Regions from separate parts of the Halomonas sp. McD50-4 genome, predicted to be linked through region 3. Evidence: predicted binding sites of a transcription regulator. Region 3 holds the regulator's gene; each other region holds the start of a gene.

Region 1 (6,151 bases), on a different contig from region 3:
CACTGACTGGATGCTAGACCACGTATGTGAGCAGCTTAGCGACTGGAAACGTCAAGGTTGCCATCTCTCGGTGGCCATCAACCTCTCGGCAAGCGACGTGATCGATCCTGGCCTGTCAATGCATATCCACGAGCTGTTCGAGACTTACGGCCTGTCGCCTGACCAGCTTGCACTGGAAGTCACCGAAAGCGCCGTCATGCAAGATGTTGATGCTGCGACTGAAACGTTAATGGCGCTTAGCCAAATGGGGCTTACGATTGCCGTTGATGACTATGGCACCGGCTATTCATCTCTGGCGCAAATCAGACGGTTACCGGTCAATGAGCTCAAAATCGATAAATCGTTCGTTTTGAAGCTGGATACCCAGCAAGAAGATCTCACCATCGTCCGTTCGACCATCGAGATGGGCCACCATTTAGGGCTCAAGATCGTTGCGGAAGGGGTAGAGAACAGCGCCAGTGCCGAGATATTGAGCCACCTACGCTGCGACTATCTTCAGGGCTATTGGATTGCCAAACCCATGCCCGCGGAAGCCATCACCGACTGGCTAGACGAATTCAAGCCGTTGTCACTCTCGGCCGAAACGGCTCACTAATTAAAAAAGGGAACGTTATGCGCAAGACTGGCTCATCAAAACGGCGCGCCATTGTCACGGCGACCGCGCTCAGTACGCTGTTGGTCGCTACCGCCAGCATGGCGGGCAGCCGTATTCTAGGCACCGGTGCCGTCAGTGCCATTGAGGGAGCAGCCGGGGGCGGCCTCTCCCCCTGGGCCGTGCTGTCGAGCACCGCAAGCGACGATGAAATCGGCGTAACCGCTGCGGCAACACGCGCCTGGGTCGATGACTATCGACTCACTGTGACCAGCGCCAGCCTAAACCTCCATGATCGCATGGAATTCTCCATTGCTCGCCAATCGTTCGAGCTGTCGACGCTAGGTGGAGAACTGGAGCAGAACATTTACGGAGCAAAAGTACGCCTCTTCGGGGACGTGCTGTATCACCCGCTTGGCATATGGAGCGCTGGCGTCATGCATAAACGTCTGGTGGATGGCAGCGTGCCAACGGCCCTCGGAGCCGATGACGTGAACGGTACCGATACCTACTTGAGTGCCAGCAAACTGCTCTTCAATGCTTTCTTGGGGCGTAACGTGCTGATCAACGGTACGCTGCGCAACACCTCAGCCAACCAGGGCGGCCTGTTAGGATTTGGCGGGGATCAAGGCGGTCACGCATGGATGGCGGAAGGTAGTGTTGGGGTCTTCGTCACTCCCAACTGGATTGTAGGGACCGAATACCGCCAAAAACCCGACAACCTGAGCGTTACCGAAGAGGAGGATTGGCAAAGTGTCTACAGTGCCTACTTCTTCAATAAACACGTCTCGTTGACCGGCGCGTGGTTGGATTTAGGCGATATCGCCGGGCTGCCGTCTCAGCGTGGCGGCTACCTTTCGCTGCAAGCAGCGTTCTAAATCGTTCACACCGACCCACCAGGCTTATACCCCCCCCCTACAACGCCTAATCAAAAAGATCACGAAAGGAGCCGCCATGGGATTTTTCAAGATGAGATCACTATGCGCGTTACGCTGCACGACCATGGCGAGCGTATTCGCTGGAGCGCTGCTCATCACAGGCTGCAGCGCACATCAGCCCCAGAACGCCACGCTCTATGAGCGCATGGGCGGACAGGCGACCATCGATGCAGTGGTCGAGAATCTGCTTTACCGCATTGCCGATGACGACGAGATCGTCAGCTACTTCGCCAATAGCAACATCGATCTGTTTGCAGCTTCGCTTGCGACGCAACTTTGCGATGTGGCCGATGGCCCCTGTCAGTATGATGGCCCACCCATGGACCGCGCCCACCAAACCATGGGCATCACCAACGCCCACTTCAATCGTGTGGTGGAATATCTCGACGCCGCCATGGCGGATGAAAACGTACCGCTAGCCGCCCGCAACGACATGCTGGGCCGTTTGGCCCCCATGTACGACGACGTCATGCGCTTGCAGTAATTTGCCAGCCGTCGCGCCCTGCGGTTTTGACTTGATAAAGCGCTTTGTCGGCCGCTTCATAGGCCGCCGCGAACGAAGTAGCGTCGGCCACAAAGCGGGCGCCCCCAATACTCAACGTCACGTCCTTATTGTCGGGATGCGCTGGATGGTGGCATTGGGCTTCTTCCAGTCCCAATTGCAGTGCTTCACAATGATGCACCAGCATTTGGTCGTTGGGGCATGGCAGTAGTGCCGCAAACTCATCACCCCCGAGCCGGTAAAGACGCGCCTGTTCTCCCAATGCGCTCTTCAGTAGCCTTGCGAGCCTCCGTAACAGGCAGTCCCCCTCCGGGTGGCCCAGAGCATCGTTATACTGCTTGAAGAAATCGATATCGACCAGGATCAAGCCCATCGAACAACCTGTATACGCCGCAACGTCTTGGTAGAGCGCGCTGCGATTGCCAATGCCGGTCAGAGGGTCGCACATGGCCCTAGCCATCCAGGCAATTTTTTCCGAATTCGCCCGCTCGGTGCGTTTGAGCTGGCGTTGGTGCATGATCCAAAACAGCAGGCCCAGCGCAAAAATTAGCACGCTTGAGTACGTCAGTATCTGATGGTGCCGACGTGTGCTGGATGAAAAATCATTGATGACCATACCGCGTTGGTCTAGCTGATTCATCTCGATGCGAGTCAGGCACTGAACCGGAATGAACAGGGCATGAGCGGCATCGAAGGGGTCGACCTGCTGAGTATCGAGGAGCTCGGCAAGTTCATCCATGAGTGCCAAGCTAGGTTCGGTGCAGGCATATTTTTGACGGTAAACGTCCACGTCGAACAGACCGTAGGCAAGTTCCAGCGAGTGACGAGCGCTATTGATTTCGAGAGGTGAGGCGGCGACCAACAGCTCCTCTTGAGCGCGCTGCACATAGCCTCGGGCACGGGTCGCCAACTGCTGGCCAGTGAGACTGCCGGTCTGGCTGAAATAGGCTTGGATTTCAGGGTAGACCCAGCGCGCTTCGTAAACGATCAGTACCATCAGGCCCACGAAACTCATCAGACTCAGCGACAGCCAGTTAAACAGCCGATGCACCCCCCAGCGAACTGACAAGCCTTGCTGCTTATTTGGATCTGGAGAGGTCACCACTGTGCCTCAATGCTGCGAATCATCCAAATCCAGTCGTTGAAGTCGCGCAAGTTTTCGATATCTCGTCCAGAATACTCCCGCTCGACTAGCCGGATGGGCCCCCGCGAGCGCAGGCTTAGGGGCTCGCCATCTTCGATGGTCACCAAGTACCAACTCGGGTCGTCCCAGCCGCCAAGACTGACCTCGTAATCATCCCAGGCGGTAAAGTGCAATGTCGGCGGCACCTCGCCAAAATGCTCGATCAAAAAATCACGGAAAGAGATGCCGCGCATGTCGACATCACGGCCTTGGAAAGGATCGAAAACGGTAAAGGCGGTATCGGCACGATCACGCAAATCACCCAGTGCTACCTTTTGCGTGGACTCCCCATTGATCAAGCTCAGCGCTTGTGCTTGAACCGCGGGCGACACGCCAACCAGTAATAAGGTAACGAGGACCATGGCTGCTTTGGAGCACGCCCTACCGAAGCGCAGGGGCAGACGAGACGGAACAGCATTCATAGCAGGCAGCTTCCTAGTTTGGTTTAGTGCACGATAAGATCCATGCACTTTACCAGAGCAAGAAGGCCAATGCTCTTCAACGTCTATTAACACTTTCGGCTCAATCGATTCCCTTTGGGGGTCCGTGGCCAATGAGAATTAGTGAAGTAAAAAGCACAAAAAAGCCGACCCAAAAGGGCCGGCAACAGGAAGCTTACACCTTGGCGTAAGCCCCCTCCCCTGACGACTGATACCGTCGATTGACGAAAGCAGTATCACGCTGCGAGCTATCTGCACATGAGAGTCGTTGCAATCACGGTTTTTTGCGTTCGTCTTTGCGCAGGTGGTCACGAATCACGAAGCCTACCCACCCCACCATGAAAGCGATCACTAAGGCGACCGTGGCCAAGCCAAAAATAACAGCGTCGTCCCAGTACATGATGTTCCCCTCCCGCTGTGATGTATGGGGCCATCGTACTGCGTTCAGCCAAGAGGAAACTGACCTGGATCAAGCTTTCAAAATGACCGCCTCAAAGGCAGCCGTGCACTTGATGCAGGTCAGTTTTTAGGGGGGGCTTACAACACTTTGCGATCTTCTACTTTACTATGTTCGGTGCCCGGCGGCAGCGGGTGGCCCTTGGCAAGCTCGGCACGGGTTGCCTCACGCACGTCAAGAATGCTCACTTGGTAGCGCAGTGTGTGGCCAGCCAGGGGGTGATTGGTGTCCACGGTGACGTCATCACCGTCAATGGCCAGCACGGTCACGATTTGTGGCCCCGCTTCGCCTTCCGTTTGAAAACGGCTACCGGGCTCGATGTCCGCGCCACCAAACGAAGCGCGGCTCACCTTCTGCACCAACGCTTCGTTACGCAGTCCATACGCATCCGCCGCCGTCAGCGTGACGCTCACTTCATCGCCTGCGGTTTTACCGGCTAAATCACGCTCGAGGCCCGGCAGAATATTGTCATGACCGTGAAGGTACTCCAGCGGCTTTTGACGTGCACGGGAGTCATCCAGCACGCGGGTGCTACCATCGCTGAGCACATCGCTGAGTACGTAGTGCAAGGTCACTACCTGATGGGCGGTAATCGACATGGAAAACTCCTCTCCGGTAAGCTGTCGCCTTTGTCATGGCACGCTGACCATGAATCCTTGGCACAGTCTAACATCGTCGGGTTTTCCAGCGGGCCACGTCACCGATGTTTTCTTTCTGGAGAAGCCCCTTTCATGCCCACCCCGATACCCCAGCGCAGTTGGCTGGCGGCGCTTGGCATCTACTGCAAAGCGCCCGTGATCACCATGCTGTTTTTAGGCTTTTCGGCAGGCTTGCCCTTTTTATTGGTGTTCTCGACACTCTCGGCCTGGCTGCGCAGCGACGGCGTCGACGTTGCCGCCATCGGCTTTTTCGCCTGGATTGGCATGCTCTATTCGATCAAATTCTTCTGGGCCCCGGTGGTAGACCGGCTCGCACTACCGCTACTGACCCGCGCCTTTGGGCAACGCCGGGGATGGATGTTACTCGCCCAAGGGATGATTGCAGCTGGCCTCATCGGGCTAGCGGGGCTAGAGCCGGTAGGCAATCTGGGTTGGGTGGCCGCCTTTGCACTGCTGGTGGCATTTGGCTCCGCTACGCAGGACATTGCCATCGATGCCTATCGTATCGAATCCGCCGATGACGATGTGCAGGCAGCCATGGCATCGACCTACATCATCGGTTATCGCGGCGGACTGTTAGCAGCGGGCGCCGGGGCGCTCTACGTGGCCTCGGCGGTTTCGTGGCACGCGGCGTATCTGACCATGGCGGCGCTGGTGGGCATTGGCGTGATGACCGTGTTGATTCGCCCCGAACCCAAGCGGGCCTCGTTAACCGTGCAGCTCATCCATGAACCCAAAGTACGCGCCTTCATTCGTGCCAGCCGGGGGCAGCCTAAAACACTGCGACGTTTGGGGGCCTGGGCCATTGGCGCTATCGTTTGCCCGTTTACCGATTTCTTTCGTCGCTTCGGCGTGAAAGCGATCGCTCTTTTAATCTTCATTGCCGTATTTCGTATCAGCGACTTGGCCATGGCCTCCATGGCCAATCCGCTCTATATCGACCTGGGCTTTTCGCTGGCGACCATTGCTAACGTCACCAATGTGTTTGGGATCGCCATGAGTATCACAGGGGGGATTTTGGGGGGACTGCTAGTCGCCCGGTACGGTATTGGAGCGCTGTTGATAGTGGGTGCGGGGCTGGTGATGATCACCAACCTATTGTTTGCAGTGCTCGCGCTGGTCGGTAACCAGCTACCCATGCTGGTGGTGACGATCATCGGCGATAATCTGGCCAACGGCTTGGCAAGTGCCGTGTTTATCGCATTCTTGTCGAGCTTGACCTCGCGCGCCTATACCGCCACACAATACGCGTTGTTTTCATCGCTAATGACACTACCGGGGAAATTCCTGAGCGGCTTTGGCGGCATCGTGGTGAGCGCTCAAGGCTATCCAACGTTTTTCGTCATCGCGACGCTGCTTGGCTTGCCTGCCATCGTGCTG
Region 2 (6,151 bases), on a different contig from region 3:
GCCCACCGCCGCATCTCCACCAAAGAAGCCCGGGCCATCGCCCTGGACAAACTACGCCAGGTGCAGATCCCCTCTCCCGAAAAGCGCTTGGATCAGTACCCCCACGAGCTTTCCGGCGGGATGCGCCAGCGCATCATCATCGCCATTGCCCTGCTACTCGACCCTGACATCATCATTGCCGACGAACCCACCACGGCACTGGACGTGACGATTCAAGCCGAAATCATGGCGCTGCTGCTGGAGCTATGCGAACAGCACAACGTGGGCTTGATTTTGATCACTCACGATCTGGGGGTGGTAAGCCAAGTGACCCAGCGTATGCTGGTGATGTACGCTGGCCGCGTCATCGAGCAGGGCCCTACGCGGGAAATCATCAACGACCCGCAACATCCTTACACCCAAGGCTTGATCAATGCGCTGCCGCAAATGGCGACGCCGGGTGAAAAACTCAACCAGATTCGTGGCAGTATGCCGTCACTCTCTAATTTGCCCAGCGGCTGTGCGTTCCATACCCGCTGTGACTTTATCAACCGAGCCGACGGGCTCCCCCGGCCGGCCTGCACCCAGCAAGTCCCCGATTTCGTCGAGTCTGGCAACTGTCGCGTGGCCTGCCACATGGTGGCGGAAATGTTGGAAGATCGCCGCTTGAAGGAGGAGAGCCTATGAATGCCCAGGCGGAAACGATCGCGACCATGCCGACTCAAAACGAAGCGAGCAACGACTCGCTACTGCAAATTCGCGGTCTTAAAAAGCGTTTCTCACTCTCCGGTGATTTTCTGGAGCAGCTACGCTTCAAAGGCGGCAAGCTGATTCGCCACCAGGAGTATGTCCACGCCATTAACGGCGTCAATCTGGACATCAAGCGCGGCGAAGCGCTCTGCGTGGTGGGTGAATCTGGCTGCGGTAAGTCCACAGTGGCGCGCACGGTCATGGGGCTGATTTCTCCCTCAGAGGGCGAAATTCGCTACGACGGCCAGCGCATCGACGATCTCAGCTCGAAGCAGCTCCTGCCCTACCGCAAGCGCATGCAGATGATCTTCCAGAACCCTTACGCGTCGCTGAACCCACGCATGACCATTCAGCAGACGCTGGAAGAGCCACTGCGGCTGCACCATCCCGACTGGAACCGCCAGCAGATCCTCGATAAAGTCGAGGAGGTGATGCGTTCGGTGGGTATCGACCCCGATTGGGGCAAGCGCTTTGGCCACGAGTTTTCTGGCGGTCAGCGTCAGCGAATTGCCATTGCCCGTGCGCTGGCCGTCGATCCCGAATTCATCGTCGCCGATGAGCCCATTTCAGCGCTAGACGTCTCTATCCAAGCACAGGTGCTCAACCTGCTGATGGATGCCCAGCGGGATCGCAACCTGACCTATCTGTTCATTACCCACGATCTGGCGGTGGTCGAGCACTTTGGGACACGGGTGGCCGTGATGTATCTGGGCACCGTATGTGAAGTCGCCACGACCGCCACGCTGTTTGCCAAGCCTCGCCACCCCTATACCCAGGCATTGCTGTCGGCCATTCCCCGCTTGGAGGACGACCGCCCTCAGCATATTCGCCTGTCGGGTGAAGTACCGACACCGGTCAACTTACCCAGCGGCTGCGTTTTCCATGGTCGTTGTCCCCATGCTAACGCCCGCTGTAAGCAAGAAATACCTGCTTTGATAACCCAGGATGACGGCACCCGCGTAGCGTGTCACGCTGTTGAGGAAGGCCGCCTATGAGCGCGGCCCCTTCAAGCGCCATACGCTTGGTCGTTTTGCGAGGTAAGGCATGGAAATTCGCTGGCTAGAAGACTTCATTGCCCTGGCCAGAACGCGACACTTCTCCCGCGCCGCCGATGAACAACACGTCACGCAGCCTACCTTTTCAAGGCGGATCAAACTGCTCGAAGAGGAAATGGGCGTCACGTTGATCAACCGACAAACGTTACCGCTGTCGTTGACGCCTGCGGGTGAAGAGTTCTTGACTCTCTGCGAACAGGTCACCGACCGGGTGCGTTTGACGCGCGACCGCGTTCGTGAAATTAGCGCCGGTCAGCAGCGGCTAATCATGGTAGCCGCACCGCAAAGTCTGCTGGCGCATTTTCTACCGGAATGGTTAGCCAGCAGCGGCTGGCAGGAGCGCATTCAGCCCTACCTTCGCGCGACGGGCTGGGTGGCCAGCGACTACTTTCAGGCGCTGGCTCGAGCAGAGTGCGATCTAGCGATTTGCTATTGGCCCGTTGGACGCTGCGATCTGGATATCGACACTAGCGCCTGCACCTATCGAGTCATTGGGCATGAACGGCTAATTCCCGTGACCGGGCGTAAAAACGACGGGTCGGCGTGTGCACTACTGCCTGGCGCTCGCCAGCAGCCAGTGCCCTGGCTGGCCTACCCCAAACGTGGGCTACTCGGCTCGGCTGTCAAAGCACATCTGGCACGGTTGCCGCAAAGCACGTACTTAACGGCACAGAGCGAAAACCTCTATGCAGCAGGTATCAAAGAACTGGTGCTGCTGGGGTATGGCATGAGCTGGCTACCCGAGCGAAATGTGGCCGCAGAGCTGGCTGACGGCACCTTGGTCAGGGCGGGCGACAGCCGCTGGGACGTACCCATGGAGCTGCGGTTGTATCGTCACCAAAGCCAGCACCATGCCGAACTCGATAGTTTGTGGGGCCAGCTCTCACCGCCCCGACTTTGAAAGGACGTTTATATGTCAGCAACCCTCTATCAACTGCAGCGCGACCACATCCAAGCACTGAATCATGCTTATCAAGCGCGCATGGCGGCGCATAACCTGGATAGTGTGGCGATATACAGCGGCCATGCGAACAACCACTTCGCTGATGACCATGCCACCAGCTTTCAGTCCTACGGCCATTTCATTCATTGGGTGGGGATGGCCGATGTTCAGCACAGCTGGCTGGTGATTCAGCCCCATCAGCGCCCCCAGCTTTATCTGTACGCGCCTGCCGATTTTTGGCACTTACCGACTCAGCTGCCTGAAGAACCCTGGGTGGCGAAGTTCGACGTACATTTATGTAGCGATAAAATCACCCCGCCGCTCACTGGACGCGCTGCCGTGATCGGCGATCTGAAAGAGCTCGCGAGCACGACACCCCTCGCCAATGTTGCCACACTTCATCCCGAAGGCTTGGTACGCGAACTCGATGAGTTGCGCATGGTCAAGTCCGCCTACGAAGTGGCTTGCCTGCGCGAAGCCAATCGACTAGCAATCGCGGGCCATCAAGCGGCTAATGCTGCTTTTATCGGTGCGTCGGCCGAACTGGATGTGCAGCTCGCCTATTTAGGGGCCAGCCGACAGCGAGAGTCGGACGTTCCCTATCAAAACATTATCGGTCTAAATGAGCATGCCGGGGTCTTACACTATCAGCGCTATGACCTGTCAGCCCCCAAACGACGTTATAGCCTGCTAGTCGATGCGGGCCGTCGTTTTCGCGGCTACTGTGCGGACATTACCCGTACCTATGCAGGCCCGGATGCACCCAGCGAATTTGGCGAGTTAATCAGCGCCATGCACGGTCTGAAAGATGAACTCATCACCCACATCGTTCCTGGCATCGAGTTTCTAACGCTACATGAGCAGATGCACCGAGGCCTAGCCGACATATTGATCTCGCACGGACTGTATCAGGGCAGCGTAGAGAGCGCCGTGGAAACCGGTGTTACGCGCGCCTTTTGCCCGCATGGACTGGGCCACTCATTAGGGATTCAGGTACACGATGTGGCCGGATTGAGGCAGCCAGACGGGAGCCCATCGCCAGCACCTGACACCCATCCAGCCCTGCGTCTCACCCGTGCGCTGCAAGCCGGTATGGTCATCACCATCGAGCCAGGCCTCTATTTCATTCCCATGTTGCTGGCACCACTGCGTAAAAAGCCCCACCCCATCGACTGGACGCTGGTCGACCGGCTCGCCGTGTGCGGAGGCATACGCATCGAGGATAATATCCTAGTGACAGAAGGCGGATCTGAGAACTTGACGTTATAGCCACTCCCTCGCCCAACAAAAAACGCCCGGCTTACGCATGTAAGCCGGGCGTATATGTATCGGATGGGTTTAGAAACGGTAAGTAATACCGCCGCCGATCGTCACTGGCTCGATATCGACTTCGCCAACGGTGGCGCCAGCCTCATTGATGTCGGCGCTTACGTCCGCGTAGCTAACATAGCCGTTCAGCATGACGTTATCCGTCACTGCCAAATCCACACCCGCTTGGCCGATGGCGCCGTAGCTCTCGTCGATGCTCAAGCCAGATGGCTCGCTGGAAAAACTCGTGTAGTTCAAACCAAGACCTACGTAAGGCTGAACTTTCGAGTCCAAACCACCCATGGGGTAGTAGTTTACCAGCAGGTTCACCGGCAGACGGTCGACGCTACCTGCGCTGCCGCCCGGCGTCGTGTTCAGGTCATGTTCGAATTTTTCAGAGCTGTTGAGTTCGACGCCAAATTTGTCGCTGAACAGGTAGCCCGCACCATAAGTGAACCCACGTGCGCTTTGTACGTTGAGGTCCGCACCGCCAACATTGCCGTTACCTGAGCCCGTATCCGTTTGGGCAACACCGCCGCGAACAAACACATCGCCTGCTTCGTAGGCCATAACGGCTTGGCTCGCCATGACGGCACTGGCAGACACGATAGCGGCGGTGATCAATTTCATTTTGCTCATCAGGGTCATCCTCTTGCATCTTGCTTGGGATTGATGCTGGTCAACGCCAGCTAACCTATACAATATATAGTATAAGAACACCGTTTCCAAATTTCATGTGAAATTTTATTATAGGTTTTCTGGCTCTGATAGCTTTTGTTAACTATCGCGCTTGACAAACGAGCATAAAAAAAGTCCCCCGAAGGGGACCCAGGTGGAGCACGCCAGCTCACTCGGTGTATTGCCGGGCAGCGCCGCGGCAACGTTGCAAAGAAGGGAGAGCATTGAGTGCCGGTTGCATCGCGACCTTAATGACTCTATTCATTTGCGAGTTACCTTTTATATTGCGAGCTGCGTGCCAAAAAAATAATTTATATTAAAAAACATAATCTTACTAAATCAATGAGTGACAAAAGCGTTAGTTATCTCTTTACTACATGAAAAAGCGCACCAGCGGCGCGCATTTTTCGCTGCATTGCTTCATAACGAATCACTCAACCGCCACCAGCAACTAGCGTTACTGGCTAACTTGATTGCGGCCGCCGCGCTTGGCTCGATAAAGTGCCTCATCTGCTAAAACCAAGAGACGGTCTTTGTTGTCCTCTGATACGTCGGTGCTACAGACCATACCTGCCGAGAGCGTGCACGCAAACTCCTGCTCCCCTTGGTTAAAGCGCAGGCGAGAAAAGTACTGGCGAATGTCTTCCAAGCGCTTCCGACCGTCCTCTGCGCTGCAGTGTGGCAGCACCACTAAAAACTCCTCGCCCCCATACCGGCCAATCATATCGGTTTGGCGTAGGCGCTGACGCAGCAGCGTCGCCACCGACGCAATCACGACGTCCCCTGTGGCATGGCCATAGGTATCATTCACCGATTTGAAATGGTCGATGTCCACCATGGCGACCACCACCGAATAGTGTTGTCGGAAGCCACGACATATCTCGTTGATCGCGGCACTTTTAATGCTGGCATGCTTGAGCAGCCCGGTCAGACTGTCTTTATTGAGCAGCGCCGACAGTGTGCGTGAGCGGGCCACGCGCACACGAATCGAGGCTACCAGCTGCGCAGCGAGAATGGGCTTGGTGAGGAAGTCATCGGCTCCGTGGCTGAGCGCATCTACCTGCTTACCTAAGTCCATCTCTGCCGATAAGAAGACGATGGGCAGACTACTCCACTCGTCATACTGCCGAACCACTGACGCTAAATCAGGGCCATCGTAATCCGGCATGTGCACATCCATCAGTAAGAGTTCGGGTCTAAACGAGGCGAGTTGATCGATGATATGGCGGGGATTGTCGAGGATGCGCACTTCCATCCCCGCGGCTTCTAGCACGAGCTGGTAATAAGCCGCCAGCTGTTGGTCGTCGTCCACGACGAGAATACGAGCGGGTGGCGATCCCCCACTGTCAAGCTAGTTGGAGTGTCAGCGGCTGTTAGACTCTGAACGATGTGGGGCGTGACGAGGTTCCGATGAAGTACTCCGACGAGCGCCGGGAAG
Region 3 (6,151 bases):
TACGGCGGCTGCATCCGCAGGTCGATACCCTCGAATCGCTTGGCGAGGCGCTGACCCGTTGGCGGCTGCCACGGCTGATCTGGCCTAGCGTGACCAGCGAAGCCACCGCGAGTGCACTTCTGTATCTACGTTTGCAGCGCGAGATCGCCCTGACCGCCTAGGGTTTGTATTGGGTAGAGCTTCGGAGTGTTGTTAGAATACATACTGCTCCTTTACCCACCGGCAGTGCGACGACCATGTTATCACCTGACTACTTTGACCCTACTTTGTCAGACAGCGCGTCTGACGAGCCTACCGCCACGCAGCACGAGCTGCAGGATGCCAAGCAGAAGCGTGAATTCAACAAGTTGCAAAAACGCCTGCGGCGCGAAGTGGGAAACGCGATCATCGATTACAACATGATCGAGGATGGCGATCGGGTCATGGTGTGCCTCTCCGGCGGCAAAGATAGCTACACGATGCTGGAGATTTTGCGCAACTTGCAACGCAACGCGCCGGTCGATTTTTCGCTGGTGGCGGTCAACATGGACCAAAAACAGCCTGGTTTCCCAGAGCACGTCTTGCCCCAGTATTTGGATAAGCTGGGGGTGGAGTATCACATTCTCGAGCGTGACACCTACTCGGTGGTAAAGGAGAAAACCCCGGAGGGTAAAACCACCTGCGCGCTCTGCTCGCGCTTGCGCCGCGGCTCGCTGTATGGGTTTGCCGAAGAGATCGGCGCGAACAAGATTGCCCTCGGCCACCATCGCGAAGACATTCTAGAAACGCTGTTTCTGAACATGTTCTTCGGCGGTACGCTAAAAGCCATGCCGCCGAAACTGCTCTCGGATGACGGTAAAAACATCGTGATCCGCCCGCTGGCCTACTGTAAAGAGGCGGATATTGCTGAGTTTTCGCGGCAGATGGCGTTTCCCATCATTCCCTGTAATTTGTGTGGGTCGCAGCCGAACATGCAGCGACAAATCGTCAAAGAGATGTTGGCGGAGTGGGACAAGAAGCATCCTGGGCGCTTGGAGAGCATGTTCAAAGCAGTCACCAACGTGGCACCCTCGCAGCTTGCCGATCGCGAGCTATTCGACTTTGCCGGTCTCGAAGCCAAGCAGGCGGCCTTGATGGAAGGACGCATCCAAGCCTTCAACGTGTGATCGTTGGCGCCTCCTCTTCTGCCAGGGTAATGAGGCGCTGCATGTCCAAAATATTGACCTCGCGCCCTGAGACGGCCACGACCTCCTGCTGCTGAAAGCGGCTAAGAATGCGGCTGACCGTTTCGACCGCTAGGCCCAGGTAGTTACCCATATCGGCCCGGGACATGGATAGGCGGAAGCTGTATGGCGAGTAGCCCCGCCGCCGGAAGCGATCAGAGAGCGTAATCAAAAAGCTCGCCAGCCGCTGATCCGCGGTCTTACGCGACAGTAGACGCATCATTCGCCGATCGTCGCGCAGTTCTTTACTCATGCTGCGATAGAGCTGGCCGCGCAGCTCGGGCAGCTCCTCGGAGAGCGAGTCCAGGCGGTCGAACGGAATTTCGCACACCGTCGTCGTTTCCAGAGCCATCACCGTGCCGGGGTAGTGCTCTTCGTCGATGCCGTCCAAACCCACTAGTTCGCTGGGTAGAAAGAAATTGGTGAGCTGGTCATGGCCGTTGCCTTCGCTGGTGACCTGCTTCAAGCTACCCGAGCGCACCGCATAGACACTGGTGAAAGCGTCCCCTTGGCGGAACAGGGGTTCGCCTTTCTTCAACGGCGAGCGGCGGCGAATGATCGCATCGAACTGGCTCATATCCTCGAGCTCCAAGGCGAGCGGTAAGCACAGCGAGCTTAGACTACACGTCTGGCAGCGCGCCTCTTGCAGCAGTGAACGTCGTTGGCTGGCAGGATATGGCATAGGAGTCTCCCTTCTTCTTTCGCCATCATAGGCACAGGGGGCAGGCGGCTCAAGGCGCTCACACGATCTTCGAGTAGCGCTGACCATCCTGACGTTGTAAGTGAGTGTCGAAGGCCATGGCCAAATGCCGAATGAGCAATCGCCCGATCGGCGTGGCGCTCAGCCGAAGGCCCTCACGCTGTACGAGGCCATCCCGTTCGGCGATCGCCAGTCGCTCGAAGGCAGTGGCAAAGTAGTCTGCCGCATCGATATGCCAACGCTGACCGATCGCGTCGAGATCAATGGCCATATCGCACATGAACCGCTCGATGACGTCTCTTCTTATTAGGTCATCCTTATTTAAGCGTAGTCCTTTTATCGTTGCCAGCCTACCTTCATCCAAGGCGGCTTCATAGTGGGCGAGCTGAGTAGGGTTTTGGGCGTAAATATCGTCGACCCGAGAAATGGCGGATACGCCCAAACCGATCAAATCGCACTCGGCGTGGCTGGAGTAGCCTTGAAAATTACGCTGCAGCGTGCCGTTGCGCTGCGCCTGGGCCAAGCTGTCGTCGGGGCGTGCAAAGTGGTCCATGCCAATATGCACATAGCCCGCCTGGGTGAGCATCTCGATAGTGGTGTGCAGCATGGCCAGCTTTTCATCGGCGCTGGGCAGGTCGGCCAACTGGATACGTCGCTGGGGCGCAAAGCGGGCTGGCATGTGGGCGTAGTTGAAGACCGATAATCGTGCTGGTCCCAGCTCGATGACCTGACGAAGCGTTTCGGCAAAACGCCGTTCGGTTTGAAAGGGAAGGCCATAGATTAAATCGAGGTTGAGCGAGCGAAAGCCGAGCCGATGCGCTTCGTCCATGAGCGTTTCGGTGAGCACCCGGGGCTGCACGCGATTGATCGCCGCTTGAACCTGCGGATCGAGATCTTGAACGCCAAGGCTTAGGCGGTTAAATCCTAGCGATTGGAGATGTCGCAGGGTAAAGACATCCGCTTCGCGTGGGTCAATTTCAATGGCATAGTCCCGATCTGGCGCGTTCGATAACCCAAAACGGGCATCAAGCCGGTCGACCAAATCGCTCATTTGCGCCAAGGTAAGAAACGTCGGCGTGCCGCCGCCCCAATGCAGTTGCTGCACCGGTCGTTGGGTATCTAAATGGCGCGACGTGAGCACCATCTCACGATCTAGCCGAGACAGGTAGGGCTCGGCCAGCGACGTATTTTTCGTAGCGATTTTGTTGCACGCACAGTAGAAGCAGATCTTGCGGCAAAATGGGACGTGGACATAGAGCGACAGTGGCTTTTGGCTGGCGTTACTGCGTTCTAGTGCCTGGGCCATATCGTCGGCGGTGAAGCCGTCGTGAAACGACAGCGCTGTCGGATAAGAGGTATAGCGCGGGCCGCTCGTGTCATAACGACGTATCAGGGCGTCGTCCCATGCAGTGGCCTCAGCCACTGATGAAGTGGTCTGGGCGTGGGCAGCAGTAGCATGAACGGGCATAGGCAACGCTCCGGTGTAACAGAACAAGCGAGTGAACGGATGCGTTCATGCTACGCCAGGGGGTAGCGCAATGCGTTGAGCTGTATCAAGCAATGGCGTAAAAGCCCATGCCGAAGCGGCTAAGCTAGTTAGAAAGGTGAGAAAGTGCGGCCCGCCGATAGGTTCAGTGCCCGGTGGGGGAGAACAGCGTCCAGAGCTGCCACAGCGCAAAACTGATGATGGTCAGCGCGGCGATACTGCGCGTGGCACGGTGGCGAATCAAGTGGCTGAGCTGGCGTGCCGCTAGGCCCGTCGCAAGCAGCGCGGGCAGGGTGCCCAAACCAAAGGCACCCATCAATAGCGCCCCTTGTAACGGATCGGCAATGGCTAGGCTCCAAGCAAGCATCGAGTAGACCAATCCGCAGGGTAGCCAGCCCCACAGGGCGCCTAAAGCAAACGCCTGGGGCAGGTACACGACGGGCATCAAGCGCCTGCCGATGGGTTCGATATGGCGCCAAAGCCTGCGCCCTATCGCTTCCACTTTCAATAAGCCTTTCCACCAGTTAGCGATATACAGCGCCATCAACATCAGCATCACCGCCGCGACGACCTGTAGCGCGAGACGCGCCTGAGGCGATAGTGAGATCAAGGTGCCTAGTCCGGCTACCAAAGCGCCAGCCGTCATGTAGCTCATGATGCGCCCTAGGTTATAGCCGAGCAATAATCCACCCATACGGGCAGGGTGTCGCATGCTGGGTGGCACGGCAAAGGTGAGCGCACTCATGATGCCGCCGCACATGCCAATGCAGTGGGCACCCCCCATCAAGCCAAATACGAAGGCTGCCAGCAGTGGCGGCAAGTCAAGTCCGGTCGGGTTCACGGCGGTGGCTCACGGTCACGGGGTGGCTTGGTGCCTTTTTTGCGCTCGGCGCGCTGTTCGGGGGTGAGATCGTTCTCATCGTCGTCGAACAGAATACGATGGGCAGGGCCTTCCAAGTCGTCGAACTGGTCATTCTTCACCGCCCAAAAGAAGGCCCACACTGCGAGCCCTAGCAAAATCAGCGACAGTGGAATCAATAAATAGAGAATCGTCATGCGGTCACCGGTCTCGCGGGAGCTGCCTGGGAAACGGTCGAGCTACGCCAGCGGGTCAAGCGCAGCGCATTGCCCACGACCACGAGTGAGCTGAGCGACATGCCAATGGCCGCCAGCCAGGGCGGTACCAACCCCATCGCAGCCAGAGGCAGTGCAGAGAAGTTGTAGCACACCGACCAGATCATGTTTTGACGCATGATGCGTCGCGTGGCGTTGGCAATCTCGATGGCCTCGAAAATACGCATCAAACGTGGGCTGAGCAAGACCGCATCGGCGCGGGTACGCGCCAAGTCGGTGGCACCGTTCATGGCAATGGCCACATCGGCGCCGGCCAAGACCGGCACATCGTTGATGCCATCCCCAATCATCACCACGCGCTCGCCTTGGGCCTGTAGCTCGCGCAGCCGCTCGAGTTTGCCTTCCGGTGACTTGCCCGCGTGCCATACGGGGATATCGAGCTGCTCGGCTAAGCTTTCTACCGCTTCTTGGGTATCGCCGGAGAGTAGCTCCACGGTAAGCCCTTTCGCTTGTAGGGCGGCAACGGTGTGCGCAGCGTCTTCCCGGACACCGTCATGGAGCTTGAACCAGGCGCGTGGTGCATCGTCTTCGCTAAGTAGTAGCCACTGACCGCGGCCAGGCGTGCTGAGTGTTTGGCTCGTTGCAAAATCGGGCTTGCCCAAGCGCCATGTAGCGCCGTCGAGTATGCCCTCCAGTCCGCTGCCGGTAACGCTTTTGACCTGCCGCGCTTGCAGCGTGGCGTCCCTATACGGTCGAAAAGCGCGGGCAATCGGGTGCTCGGAGTGAGCTTCTAGTGCGGCAGCGATCGCGCGTAGCCGTTCGCTGCTCTGCTCGGTTAACGGATGCGTCTGGGTGAGCTGCATCTCGCCACGGGTCAGCGTGCCGGTCTTATCAAAAATCACCCGTGTCACGTTCGAAAGTGACTCAATAGCATCGGCTCGGGTGATCAGGACGCCGCGTTGGCGCAACTGACCATGCCCTGCCGTGAGAGCCGTTGGGGTGGCGAGCGCCAGTGCACACGGGCAGGTGACCACGAGCACCGACAGCAGCACCCAGAGCATACGGGACGGGTCGATGAACCACCACGCCACGGTGACACAGGCGGTGACCACCAGTAGGCGTAGAACGAATAGGTGCGCCATTCGCGCTGCCATCTGGGCCAGCCTTGGGCGGCTGGCAAAGGCCCGATCGGTCAAATCCACGATACCCGCCGCGCGCGCATGGCTGCCGGCATGGGTAACCCGCACCGTGAGCGGGTTTTCCATGTTTTGACTGCCGCCCACGACCTGTTCGCCTACTCGGCGAGTGACGGGTAGATATTCGCCGGTTAGCATCGACTCATCCAGGCTGGATTCACCATCTTCTATGATGCCATCGGCGGGCACACCGTGGCCGGGCTTGATGAGCACTCGATCCCCGGGAGCTAGCTCGCTGGCGGGTAGGATGCGTTCGCTGCCGTCCGCCTCCAGTCGGGTAGCAGAAACCGGCAGCACACCACTTAATGCATTGCCGCTGTGGCCGCTGCGCCGCCGCGCGCGTCCTTCCACGTAGCGGCCAAATAGTAGGAAGAAGGTGAACATGGCGACAGAGTCGAAATAGACCTCGCCAACGTTGAACAGTACGGCATAGCTGCTGGCCAGATAGGCACCGCCGATGGCCAGTGAGACGGGCACATCCATGCCCAAGACG

Evidence for each region. The regulator FNR, encoded in region 3, switches genes on or off when oxygen is low (the NO sensors DNR and NnrR bind a similar motif). The targets are predictions, from matches to a motif close to TTGATNTANATCAA.
Region 1: ccoM (cytochrome c oxidase subunit CcoM) is a predicted target of FNR. The motif match lies at 4,115-4,128, and genes of this name have one in related genera.
Region 2: MHM85_RS12545 (OmpW family outer membrane protein) is a predicted target of FNR. The motif match lies at 4,705-4,718, and genes of this name have one in related genera.

The regions. Positions count from the first base shown of each region.
Region 1 covers NZ_JAKRFG010000001.1:259,689-265,839, forward strand. The annotation lists gene MHM85_RS01245 (EAL domain-containing protein) at 1-595, shown strand, start outside; gene MHM85_RS01250 (DUF3034 family protein) at 613-1,470, shown strand; gene MHM85_RS01255 (group 1 truncated hemoglobin) at 1,547-2,014, shown strand; gene MHM85_RS01260 (GGDEF domain-containing protein) at 1,998-3,101, opposite strand; gene MHM85_RS01265 (hypothetical protein) at 3,131-3,637, opposite strand; gene ccoM (cytochrome c oxidase subunit CcoM) at 3,930-4,055, opposite strand; gene MHM85_RS01270 (peptidylprolyl isomerase) at 4,193-4,711, opposite strand; gene MHM85_RS01275 (MFS transporter) at 4,844-6,151, shown strand, end outside.
Region 2 covers NZ_JAKRFG010000010.1:26-6,176, reverse strand. The annotation lists gene MHM85_RS12565 (ABC transporter ATP-binding protein) at 1-666, shown strand, start outside; gene MHM85_RS12560 (oligopeptide/dipeptide ABC transporter ATP-binding protein) at 663-1,724, shown strand; gene MHM85_RS12555 (LysR family transcriptional regulator) at 1,774-2,685, shown strand; gene pepQ (Xaa-Pro dipeptidase) at 2,698-3,996, shown strand; gene MHM85_RS12545 (OmpW family outer membrane protein) at 4,066-4,674, opposite strand; gene MHM85_RS18510 (diguanylate cyclase) at 5,171-6,025, opposite strand.
Region 3 covers NZ_JAKRFG010000009.1:17,609-23,759, reverse strand. The annotation lists gene MHM85_RS11860 (DNA polymerase III subunit epsilon) at 1-161, shown strand, start outside; gene ttcA (tRNA 2-thiocytidine(32) synthetase TtcA) at 237-1,145, shown strand; gene fnr (fumarate/nitrate reduction transcriptional regulator Fnr) at 1,135-1,884, opposite strand; gene hemN (oxygen-independent coproporphyrinogen III oxidase) at 1,943-3,370, opposite strand; gene MHM85_RS11840 (sulfite exporter TauE/SafE family protein) at 3,534-4,229, opposite strand; gene ccoS (cbb3-type cytochrome oxidase assembly protein CcoS) at 4,226-4,444, opposite strand; gene MHM85_RS11830 (heavy metal translocating P-type ATPase) at 4,441-6,151, opposite strand, start outside.